Regions from separate parts of the Streptomyces sp. NPDC042336 genome, predicted to be linked through region 3. Evidence: riboswitches for the same ligand, from Rfam matches in the RefSeq annotation. Region 3 holds a riboswitch; each other region holds the start of a gene.

What was found. Region 3 has a riboswitch for cobalamin ahead of ACZ6IM_RS08940 (energy-coupling factor ABC transporter permease). Riboswitches for the same ligand answer to the same signal wherever they lie in the genome.
Region 1: another riboswitch for cobalamin. It lies ahead of ACZ6IM_RS16245 (ABC transporter substrate-binding protein); the one in region 3 lies ahead of ACZ6IM_RS08940 (energy-coupling factor ABC transporter permease).
Region 2: another riboswitch for cobalamin. It lies ahead of ACZ6IM_RS10620 (GHMP family kinase ATP-binding protein); the one in region 3 lies ahead of ACZ6IM_RS08940 (energy-coupling factor ABC transporter permease).

The regions. Positions count from the first base shown of each region.
Region 1 covers NZ_JBVJEA010000006.1:314,081-317,344, reverse strand. The annotation lists gene ACZ6IM_RS16255 (M56 family metallopeptidase) at 1-694, shown strand, start outside; gene ACZ6IM_RS16250 (fasciclin domain-containing protein) at 1,038-1,697, shown strand; cobalamin riboswitch at 1,785-1,970, shown strand; gene ACZ6IM_RS16245 (ABC transporter substrate-binding protein) at 2,035-3,102, shown strand; gene ACZ6IM_RS16240 (FecCD family ABC transporter permease) at 3,099-3,264, shown strand, end outside.
Region 2 covers NZ_JBVJEA010000003.1:433,042-436,305, forward strand. The annotation lists gene ACZ6IM_RS10615 (cysteine synthase family protein) at 1-925, opposite strand, end outside; gene ACZ6IM_RS10620 (GHMP family kinase ATP-binding protein) at 922-1,728, opposite strand; cobalamin riboswitch at 2,026-2,250, opposite strand; gene ACZ6IM_RS10625 (ferric reductase-like transmembrane domain-containing protein) at 2,464-3,264, shown strand, end outside.
Region 3 covers NZ_JBVJEA010000003.1:45,889-49,152, forward strand. The annotation lists gene cbiQ (cobalt ECF transporter T component CbiQ) at 1-86, opposite strand, end outside; gene ACZ6IM_RS08935 (energy-coupling factor ABC transporter substrate-binding protein) at 87-443, opposite strand; gene ACZ6IM_RS08940 (energy-coupling factor ABC transporter permease) at 440-1,138, opposite strand; cobalamin riboswitch at 1,169-1,354, opposite strand; gene ACZ6IM_RS08945 (potassium channel family protein) at 1,433-1,735, opposite strand; gene ACZ6IM_RS08950 (chloride channel protein) at 1,899-3,245, opposite strand.

The DNA.
Region 1 (3,264 bases), on a different contig from region 3:
CTACGACGAGGTCGTCGGCAAGGCGGCCATTCCCGCGCTCTGCGCCGTGGTCGCGGCCTCGGCACGGGCCCTGTGGCGGCACGGCAGGGTGCGCCGCCGCGCCCACCGCGCACTGGCCGGGCTGCCGGGCACGGGGGTGGCCGTACTGCCGGACGACGTGCCCTACGCGTACGCGCTGCCCGGGGGACGCCGGGACCGCGTGGTGGTGAGCACGGCCCTGCTCGACTGCCTCGAACCGGGCGAGCGGCGCGCCCTGTTCGCCCATGAGCGCGCCCACCTCGCCGCCGGTCACCACCGCTTCCTCCTCGCCGTCCGGCTCGCCGCGCTGGCCAACCCGTTCCTGCGCCCCCTGCGGACGGCCGTGTCCTACACGGCGGAGCGGTGGGCGGACGAGGCGGCCGCACGGGCGGTCGGTGACCGTCGCGCGGTGGCGACCGCGATCGGCAAGGCGGCCCTCGTCTCCCGCGGCACCCCCGTCGCCACCCTCGCCGGCCTCGCGGCGCCCGGCCCGGTGCCGCGCCGGGTGGCTGCCCTGCTGGGGCCCGCTCCCACCGTCCGCACCTGGCCCCCGGTGTTCACCTCGGTGGGTCTGGCCGCGTGGGCGGCGGCCGCCGGAACCGCAGTCTCGGCGATGTCCTCCGCGAACGCCGCCGTCACGATGTTCCTCATCCTGCGGGCCGCGACGCCGTTCTGAGCGCCCTTCACTCCCTGACGCGAGCCGGCGGGGAAACGCGCAGGTCACAGAAGTGCCGCCGGAACTTCCTCACTCGATCGGGTGAGTGACCCATCCGGAACGGGGCCCGCTCCGGATTCCCCGTGTGAGGGAAGAACCGAGACCACGCAGACAGCGAACCGGCGGCTGACCCCGGATCCGGGTCGGCCGGTCGCCGCGTAACGGCATCGCGCACTCGGCGACCCGCCGCACACCACTTCGACTCCGCACCACTGCTCAGCACCACTACCACTCAGCACCACTGCCGCGACCACTGCTCCGTACCGACGCAGCCTCGTGCTGCCCGTTTTCAGGGAGATCCTCCATGAACGCCCGTATCCGCCACTCCGCTGTCGCCGTCGTCGCGGCCGCCGTCCTGCCCCTGTCCCTGGCCGCCTGTTCCGACGACGGCGACAGCGGCTCCTCGGACTCCGCCCAGGCCGCCTCCTCGGCCCCGGCGACGGGCGACGACCAGTCGGCCGACAGCTCCGGCGGCGCGGCGGACACCGACGAGCCGTTCGGCCCGGCCTGCTCCACGGTGCCGAAGGAGGGCGCCGGTTCGTTCGGCGGCATGGCCAAGGACCCGGTCGCCACGGCCGCCTCGAACAACCCGGCCCTGTCCACGCCGGTGTCGGCGGTGAAGAAGGCCGGTCTGGTCGACACGCTCAACAACGCCGAGAACATCACCGTGTTCGCGCCGACCAACGACGCCTTCGCCAAGATCCCGAAGGCCGACCTGGACAAGGTCCTGAACGACAAGGCGATGCTCACCGGCATCCTGACCTACCACGTCGTGGGCCAGAAGCTCGCGCCCGCGGACCTGGAGAACGGCACCTTCGACACGCTGCGGAAGTCCCGGCTGACCACCTCGGGCTCGGACGAGTCGTACAAGGTCAACCACTCCGCCAAGGTCGTCTGCGGCAACGTGAAGACCGCGAACGCCGACGTCCACATCATCGACACTGTCCTCATGCCGAAGAGCTGAGGCGCGCGAACGGGTGTGGCGGCCCAAGAAGGCCGGGGGAGCGGGCCGGGCAGCGGCCCGCCCCCCCCCGGCGGGGCGGTGACCCTGTGGTAGCTTGCGCAAGCCAGTCGAACCCACCTGGTGGGTCAGGGAATCCGGTGCGAATCCGGAGCTGACGCGCAGCGGTGAGGGGGACGGGCGGGACACGGGCCACTGGGCGGCGTACGCCGTCCGGGAAGGCGTCCCGTCCGGTCGATCCCGAGTCCGAAGACCTGCTGGCACCCGTGCCGCGTGCGGCGCGGGCCGCATCGTACGGACGGGCTTCGCGCATGAGCCCTCGACGCCAGAGGATCCTCCCTTGCCCGCAGCACGCCCCGTCGGCTCCCGACGACTCCTCCCTTCCCACCGCGCCCTGCGCGGTCCCGCCCTGCTCCTGTCCGGTGCCCTGCTGGTCTCCGGCTGCGGGTCCGGCGCGGCCACCGACGACGCGGCCGCCCCGGCCGGTTACCCGCGCACCGTCCGTGACTGCGGGCGCGACGTCCGGGTCGACGCGCCGCCGCGCCGGGCGGTCTCCCTCAACCAGGGCACCACGGAGATCCTGCTCGCGCTCGGCCTCGCCGACCGCATGGCGGGCACCGCCACCTGGACCGATCCGGTCATGAAGGGACTGGAGAAGGCGAACGCCGGCGTCCCCCGGCTCGCCGACGACATGCCGTCCTTCGAGACGGTCCTGGACGCCGAACCCGACTTCGTCGCCGCCTCCTTCGCCTCCACGCTCGGCACCGGCGGCGTGGCCACCCGCGAGCGGTTCACCCAACTCGGGGTGCCGGCCTACCTGTCCCCGTCCGACTGCGTCGGCAAGGACAACGGCGGCGACGGCGACGGTGTCCGGGACCAGCCCCTCACCCTGGACACGGTCTACGGCGAAGTCCGCGACCTCGCCAGCCTCTTCGGTGTCGAACAGCGCGGCGAGAAGCTCGTCGCCGACCTCAGGTCCCGGGTTGGCACGGCGACGTCCGGCATCGACGCCTCCGGTGTCACCCTCATGTACTGGTTCGCCAACTCCACCTCCCCGTACCTGGCGGGCTGCTGCGGCGCCCCCGGCGTCATCACCCGCGCGGTCGGCGCCCGGAACGCCATGGACGACACCCACGAGGAGTGGCCCCAGGCGGGCTGGGAGACCGTCGCCGACCGGGACCCCGACGTCCTGGTCCTCGGCGACCTCACGCGCAAGTCCCAGACGGCCGAGACGGCCGCGAAGAAGATCGAGTTCCTGGAGTCCAACCCCGTGACCAGGAACATGACCGCCGTCCGAGAGAAGCGCTACGTACTGCTCAGCGGGCAGGCCATGAACCCCACCATCCGAACCGTCGAGGGCGTGGAACAGGTGGCGGCGGCCCTGCGCGAGTTCGGGCTCGCCAAGTGACGTCCGCGAGCCGGGCCGCCTCGGGCTCGGCGTCCGTCCCCGGCATACGCGCGCCCCGCCGCGCGCCCCTGGTGTGGACGGCGGCCGGGACCGTCGCCCTGTGCGCCTCCGTGGCCGTAGCCGTCACCATCGGCCCGGCGGACATCGGCGTCGCCGACGTGT
Region 2 (3,264 bases), 390 kb from region 3:
GGGGTTTCAGCGCGGCCGGGTCCAGGGCCTCGGCGTGCCGGGCGAACACGCGCTCCACGTAGCGGTGTCCGGTGTCGGCCCCTACCACCAGGTGCAGTCGGTCGGGGTGACGGCGGGCCTCGTACGTCGCCGTCAGATAGCCGGCACCGGTGGACAGCCCGGCGAACACCGCGTGCTCGCGCAGCAGGGCGACGGCACCGGACATGGCGTGGGTGAAGTCCAGCCAGTGCACGGTGTCGTAGAGATGGTGGCGGACGTTGTCGAAGACGATCGACGAACCGATGCCGGCGATGATCGCCTCGGGATCGTGATGGTCCTGGCTGCCGAAGGTGACGCTGCCGAAGGGCTGGACGCCGACCAGACGCACCGAGGGGTCCGCAACGCGCAGGCGTTCCACGATGCCGCCGGTCGAGGCTCCGGAACCCACCCCGCCGACGACGGTCAGCCGTGCGGCCGGGAACTCCGCCGCGATCCGGTCGGCGACCTCCTGGTAGCCGAGGTAGTGGACGTCGTCGTGGTACTGGCGCATCCAGTGGTGGCCGGGATCCTCGGCGAGGATCTCGCGCACCCGTCGCACCCTCAGTTCCTGGTCGAGCTTGAGGTTCCGCGACGGTCTGACCTGCTCCACCGCGGCGCCGAGGATTTCCAGTTGGGCGAGGGTGGTGGCGTCCACGGTGGTGGACGCGACGATGTGGCACCGCATGCCGTACCGGTGGCAGGCCAGCGCGAGGGCGTAGGCGTAGATGCCGCTGGAGCTGTCGATCAGGGTCTGGCCCGGACGGACCGTGCCCCGCTCCAGCAGATGACGGACAGCGGCCAGGGCCGAGTAGATCTTCATCGACTCGAACCGCAGCAGGACCAGGCCGTCGGTGAGCCGGACGAGGTCCGGGACTTTCAGGGCGTCGGCGATGTGGGGGTGGATCACCCGTAGCCTCCTTGGGTGAAGGTGCACTGGTGGCCGAGCGAGTGGAAGAACGAGGAGAGTTCGGACTTGACCTCGGCCCGTGGGTGTGAGGCGAAGAGATAGCCGGCCAGGCAGCCGGTGTGGGCTACGAAGACGCCGTCGGCGCCGAACCGCTCACGATGAGCCTGCAGGCTGCTGAAGGTCGCCTTGGGCAGCACCTCCTGGGACAACGCGGCGCTGGTCGTCGCGGCCCGGGCGACGGCGGCCGGGTCACCCGAGTCGAAGCCCTTCAGCAGATCGGTCAGACACCGGTGGTACTCCTCGCCGCGGCGCCGGTAGTGGTCCAGCAGCAGGGGAGTGACGGCGGCGGTGTTCACCGTGCCGGGTTCCGTGACGTAGGCGGTGTGGAAGCCGATGTCCTGGCCCAGCCGCCGCACCACCCGGTGCCGGCCGCTGAGGTACAGGGCGAACTCGTCGAGGAAGACGCTGTCGGCGCGCTCGATGTCCGTCAGGACGCCGAGGACCACGTCCGTGTCGTACGGCAGGGAGAAGACACGGAACAGACAGCGCAGCGTCGCCACGATGTCCGCCGTGGAACTGGCCATCCCCACGCCCACCGGAAGTTCGGAGTGGGTGCGCCAGTCGCCAGGGGGCAGGGCGAAACCGTAGTGGTCCAGGAAGAGCCGGGCCGCTGTCGCCGACTTCTCACCCAGTGCCGGCGGACGTGGCGGGCCGGCCGTCGTCCTCGGTGTGAAGTACACCCATGAGTGGCGGTCCACGGGGAAGGACACCACCGCGATCTCGGGATCGGTGTCCGGTCGCAACGGGCCTTGGTACAGCTCGCCCAGAGTGCCGTGGCAGACACCGGACACCGCGCCTCCGGATGAGTCCCGTTCCCGGAGGAAGCCCGCGACGGGTCCGGGCCTCGTCGGCTCCGGTCTGCCGGACGACACACCGGCCCGGGGTCGGTACGGCCGACGCGAACAGGCTGGGTCCCGCACACCGTCCTCCTCCGTACCGGGCGTTGAACACCGACAGGGAAGGAGGCGCGGCCACACGCACGACGTACGACCGCCCATACCGCCAACCCAGTCCACGAGGTCACGTGCACAGCCCGCGGGACGCGGGCGCAGTGGCAGGTCTTCGGACTCGCGGGCACGTCTGCCGAAAGGGCGGACACCTACCGGCCGTCTCTTCCCCGGCCCTGACGCGGGCCCAGTGACACCGACGGCTTTCGTTCCCACTCACCGCTGCGGGACAGTCCCGGACTCACACCGGGTTCCCTCTTGCGTCGCGCCACCGGGCGTCCGGGTGGACGGGAGGCGCGAACCGACTGCGAGGATCAGCGTAGAGGCGCTCGTGCTTCCTGCGACAGTGGAGCCTCGGCGGGTTGTCCTGAATGTGGAGGTGACGCAGAACAAGGTGTGCCTCCACGCGCGGTTCTCGTGGCGGCTCTGGCCGGATAACGCCTTCGGAGATCACTCCCTCATCAGCCAGACTTGTTGCCTCACGCCACATGCGCACCGCTGCTGCGGTGGCCCGTGCCCGGGAGGCCCCTGATGACGTCAGACGTGAGGCCGGACGAAGACGGGGCGATGACCCCGTTGCCCGGAGGGAAACGGCCTCCCGGTGACCGCGTCGCGCTGCGCGGCGATCTGCGGGCCGCCCTGCCCGACGCCACCGCGGCGGTGGTGGTCACGGCGCTCGTGTTCGCGTTCCTGTGGGCGCGCATGGATTCGGGTGCTTCGGACACCGTCGCGGTCATGCCGTTCATGGACGATCCCGGCACCTACTGGATGTACCTGCTCAGCCAGGCGTTCGGCTGGTCGGCCCTGCTGTGGGCGTGGGGCACGGTCATGCTCGGCCTGGTGCTGTCGGGGCCACGCCCCGCCAGGCTGCCGGTCTCCCGGCAGGTGCTGGAGCGCTGGCACCGCACCACCAGCCTGACGACCATGGCCCTGATGTTCGCGCACGCGCTGATGTTCGCGGCGGAACTCGTCCGCTACGAGACGAAGGTGGACTGGGCGCAACGGTTGTGGGTGGCCTTCGCGGACACCTTCGTGCCGGGCTGGTACGACTCCGGAACCGGCCAGGTCGCCATCCCGATCGGCCAGGGCGCCCTGTACCTGGCGATTCCGCTGGGGCTGCTGTTCTACGTCCGGCACCGTATCGGAGCGAACACCTGGCGCCGGCTGCACCGGTTCGTGATCGTCGTGTACGTGCTGAGCGTGTGGCACACCCTGTTGTACGGGACCAACGTCTGGTACGGGGAATGGCCGCGCACCATGCTGTGGCTGCTGCAACTGCCGGTCGCGGCCCTGCTGTTGATCCGTCTGCTGAGACCGGCCCGGCGGGCGGAA
Region 3 (3,264 bases):
GTCAGGCCGAGACCGAGCACGGCCTTGTCCACGGGATGGCGGCGCCGCCAGCGACTGGCGTGCGCCGCCGCGTCGATCGGCAGCACTCAGTCCCCTTCGGGGGTGTCCCGCGGTGCCGCCGCGGCCTCGGAAGACGCCGCCGCCCGCTGCTCGCCCTGCCGCCGGCCCCGGCGCAGCCCGAAGTAGTACGCCAGCACGCCCGCGCCGAGCGCGGCCTGCAGCGCGAACAGCGCCGACTCGACCTCCCCGGAGGGGGGTTCGTACAACGGGGAGAACCACGGCTCGTAGTCCGGTTCGATCTCGGTGATCGCGGTCTCCGCCTCCGCGTCGGCCCCGGTGAACGGCTCCTCCTTGTGGTCCCCGAGCCCCAGCACCAGCGGCAGCACCGCCAGCGCGGCCACGGCGAGCAGCAGCAGGGTGTTGATCTTCGCGTTGCGGCTCATCGGGCCACCGCCTCCGGCTTCCGCTCGCCGGACCGGGTCAGCAGCACGCCCAGCCGGGTCAGTTCGCCCTTGCTGGACTGCACGAGCAGCCGCATCACGATCACCGTGAGCAGGCCCTCGCTCACCGCGAGCGGGAGCTGCGTGACGGCGAAGATGGACCCGAACTTGCCGAGCGCGCCCAAGAATCCGCTGCTCGGGTCGGGGAAGGCCAGCGCCAGCTGCACGCTGGTGACGCAGTACGTCGACAGGTCGGCGACGAACGCCCCGAAGAACACGGTGACCATCAGCGGCACGTCCCAGCGGCGCAGCAGCCGGTAGACGCCGTACCCGGCCCAGGGGCCGACGATCGCCATCGAGAAGACGTTGGCGCCGAGCGTGGTCAGCCCGCCGTGGGCGAGCAGCAGCGCCTGGAAGAGCAGGGTGATGGTGCCCAGGACCGCCATGACCGGCGGCCGGAACAGGATCGCGCCCAGGCCGGTGCCGGTGGGATGGGAGCAACTTCCGGTGACGGACGGCAGTTTCAGCGCCGACAGGACGAACGTGAAGGCTCCGGAGGCGCCGAGGAGCAGTGTGCTCTCCGGGTGCTCCCTGACCTCACGGGTGAGTGACCGGACTCCGTGGACGACGAACGGCGCGGACGCGACACCCCAGGCGATCGCGTGCGCCGGTGGCAGAAAGCCCTCGGCTATGTGCATGGCTCAGCAGACCCTCTCCAGCACCTCGTGGATGGACGACGCGCCTTGGCCGGTCTCCTGGCTTACGGGTACCACCGCCCGTGCTCCGCCTTCCCGGACCGCAAGCGGTCCAGTGGCTGCCCCTGAGGGCCGGAGCCGGACTTCCCGATTCACAGTGGCGAGGGCCGCACCGGCATCACACCGGATTTCCCGTTCACCAAGGCGTGGCGACAGTAGTGCGCCCACGGGGGTGGACACAAGCAGGCCTCGGTCCTGCGCAAACGCCCGCCGCCGTGCGCGGGGGCCGCGCCGCCGTCAGTGGGAGCGGCCCCGCCCGGGCCGTCGGAGCACCATGTCCCGCATCCGGGTGGTCAGCGCGGTGGCGGCGGCGGTGAGGAAGACGAAGCGGTACGTGATCCGCGGGACGGTCACCACCCGCGCGGCCTGGCCCCGCGGGGCGATGTCCCCGTACCCGACGGTGGCGAGCGTCACCACGGTGAAGTACAGCGCGTCGATCCTGGTGTGCGGGCCGTGGAACTCGCCCGGCGACTTGGCCAGTGCGTGGTACGTGGCGGAGAAGACGCGCACGGACAGGACGATCAGCAGCGAGATGAACACCCCCGGGCCGGCTGTCCGGGTGGTCGAGGGGGAGCAGGAAGCAGGCCACGACCACGGCGGCCGCGATCCCTGCCCGTACGAGCCAGGGCCGTACGGCGTCCCAGCCGGTGCGGGGGCCGGCCCGGGGCGGGGCGCGGGGGCGGATGCGGGGCCCGGCGGTCCGTCACCGCGCCGCTCCCGCTTTCGACGCCCCGCCCGCCCCGGACTCGGTCCGGCGCACCAGTTGGGCGACGATGAAGGCGACCACCGAGGCCATGACGATCAGCGGCGTCTGGTCGTGGGCGTCCCGGCCCATCAGCAGCACCGCCAGGACCGAGCTGGCCAGCGGCAGCCCCGTCACCGCGGCCGCCGCGGCGGCGATGCCGAGGGCGAGCGCCGGGGCCGTGCCGAAGCCGGGCAGCCTGGAGCAGGCCAGGGCCGTCGCCGCGCCCAGCAGCACGGACGGGAAGATCGGGCCGCCGCGCAGCGCACCCAGCGCGATGCCCCAGGCCAGCCCCTTGCACACGACCAGCGCGACCAGGGCCCCCACGGACCAGGCGTGCGGGTGCGCGGCCAGTTGGGCGAGGGTGGCCTGCCCGGACAGCGCCGCCTCGGCCGGTGAACGGCCGGTGATCAGCGCGTACGCGGCGACGCAGACGCCGACCGCGGTGGCGCAGGCGACGGTGCGCGCGGCCGTGCGGTGCCGGGTCCAGGTGACGGTGCGCCGGCCCAGCTCGCGGGCCAGCGTGACCAGTACGGCGATCAGGGCGGCGGTGGGCAGGCCCCACAGGAAGTCGCCCGCGTCCGGACTGGCCTGGGGCGGCAGGTCGGGCAGGGCCAGCGCGCCGATCTCCAGCCCCGTCCACTGACCGAAGCCGGTGAAGACCAGGGCACCCGTCGCGCTGGCCAGCAGACAGGGCAGCAGCAGCGCGACCATCCGGGCGCCGGCCAGTCCAGCCCCCTCGATGAGCAGGACCGCCGCCGCCACCGGACCGCCGAGGATGGTGGAGATCGCGGCGGTGGAGCCGGCCGTGGCCAGGATCGCGCTCGCCCGCCGGTCGGCGCCCGCGCCCGCCCGCCGCACCGCCAGCAGCGCCAGCCCGCTGCCGACGGCCATGAGCGGCGCCTCGGGACCCAGCACCACGCCGAGCGGCAGCGTGGCCAGCGCGGCCAGCACCGCGCCGGGCAGCGCGCGGGGGCCGACGGGCGCCCCGCCCAGGCCGTTGACCGGGAGGTGGCCGCCGCCGCCCGGCATCCGGGTCACGATCGGCGCCAGGACCAGCCCGGCGAGGACCAGCGCGGGCAGCGGCCACCACCAGGGCGGGGTGTCGTAACCGGCCGCCTCGGGCAGCGAGGTCCACACCCAGTGCTGCAACTCGTGCTGGAGCCCGACGAAGAAGAAGCAGGCCAGCGCGATCGGAACGCCCAGCAGCACACACAGCAGCAACAGCCGCCGATAGCCGGGGCTGAGCAGAGTCTCCCGCAACGACTGCTCGGCCCGCTCCGGAGCAGCCCCCGCCGGCGCGGTCACGGACGCCACCCGCACGGAC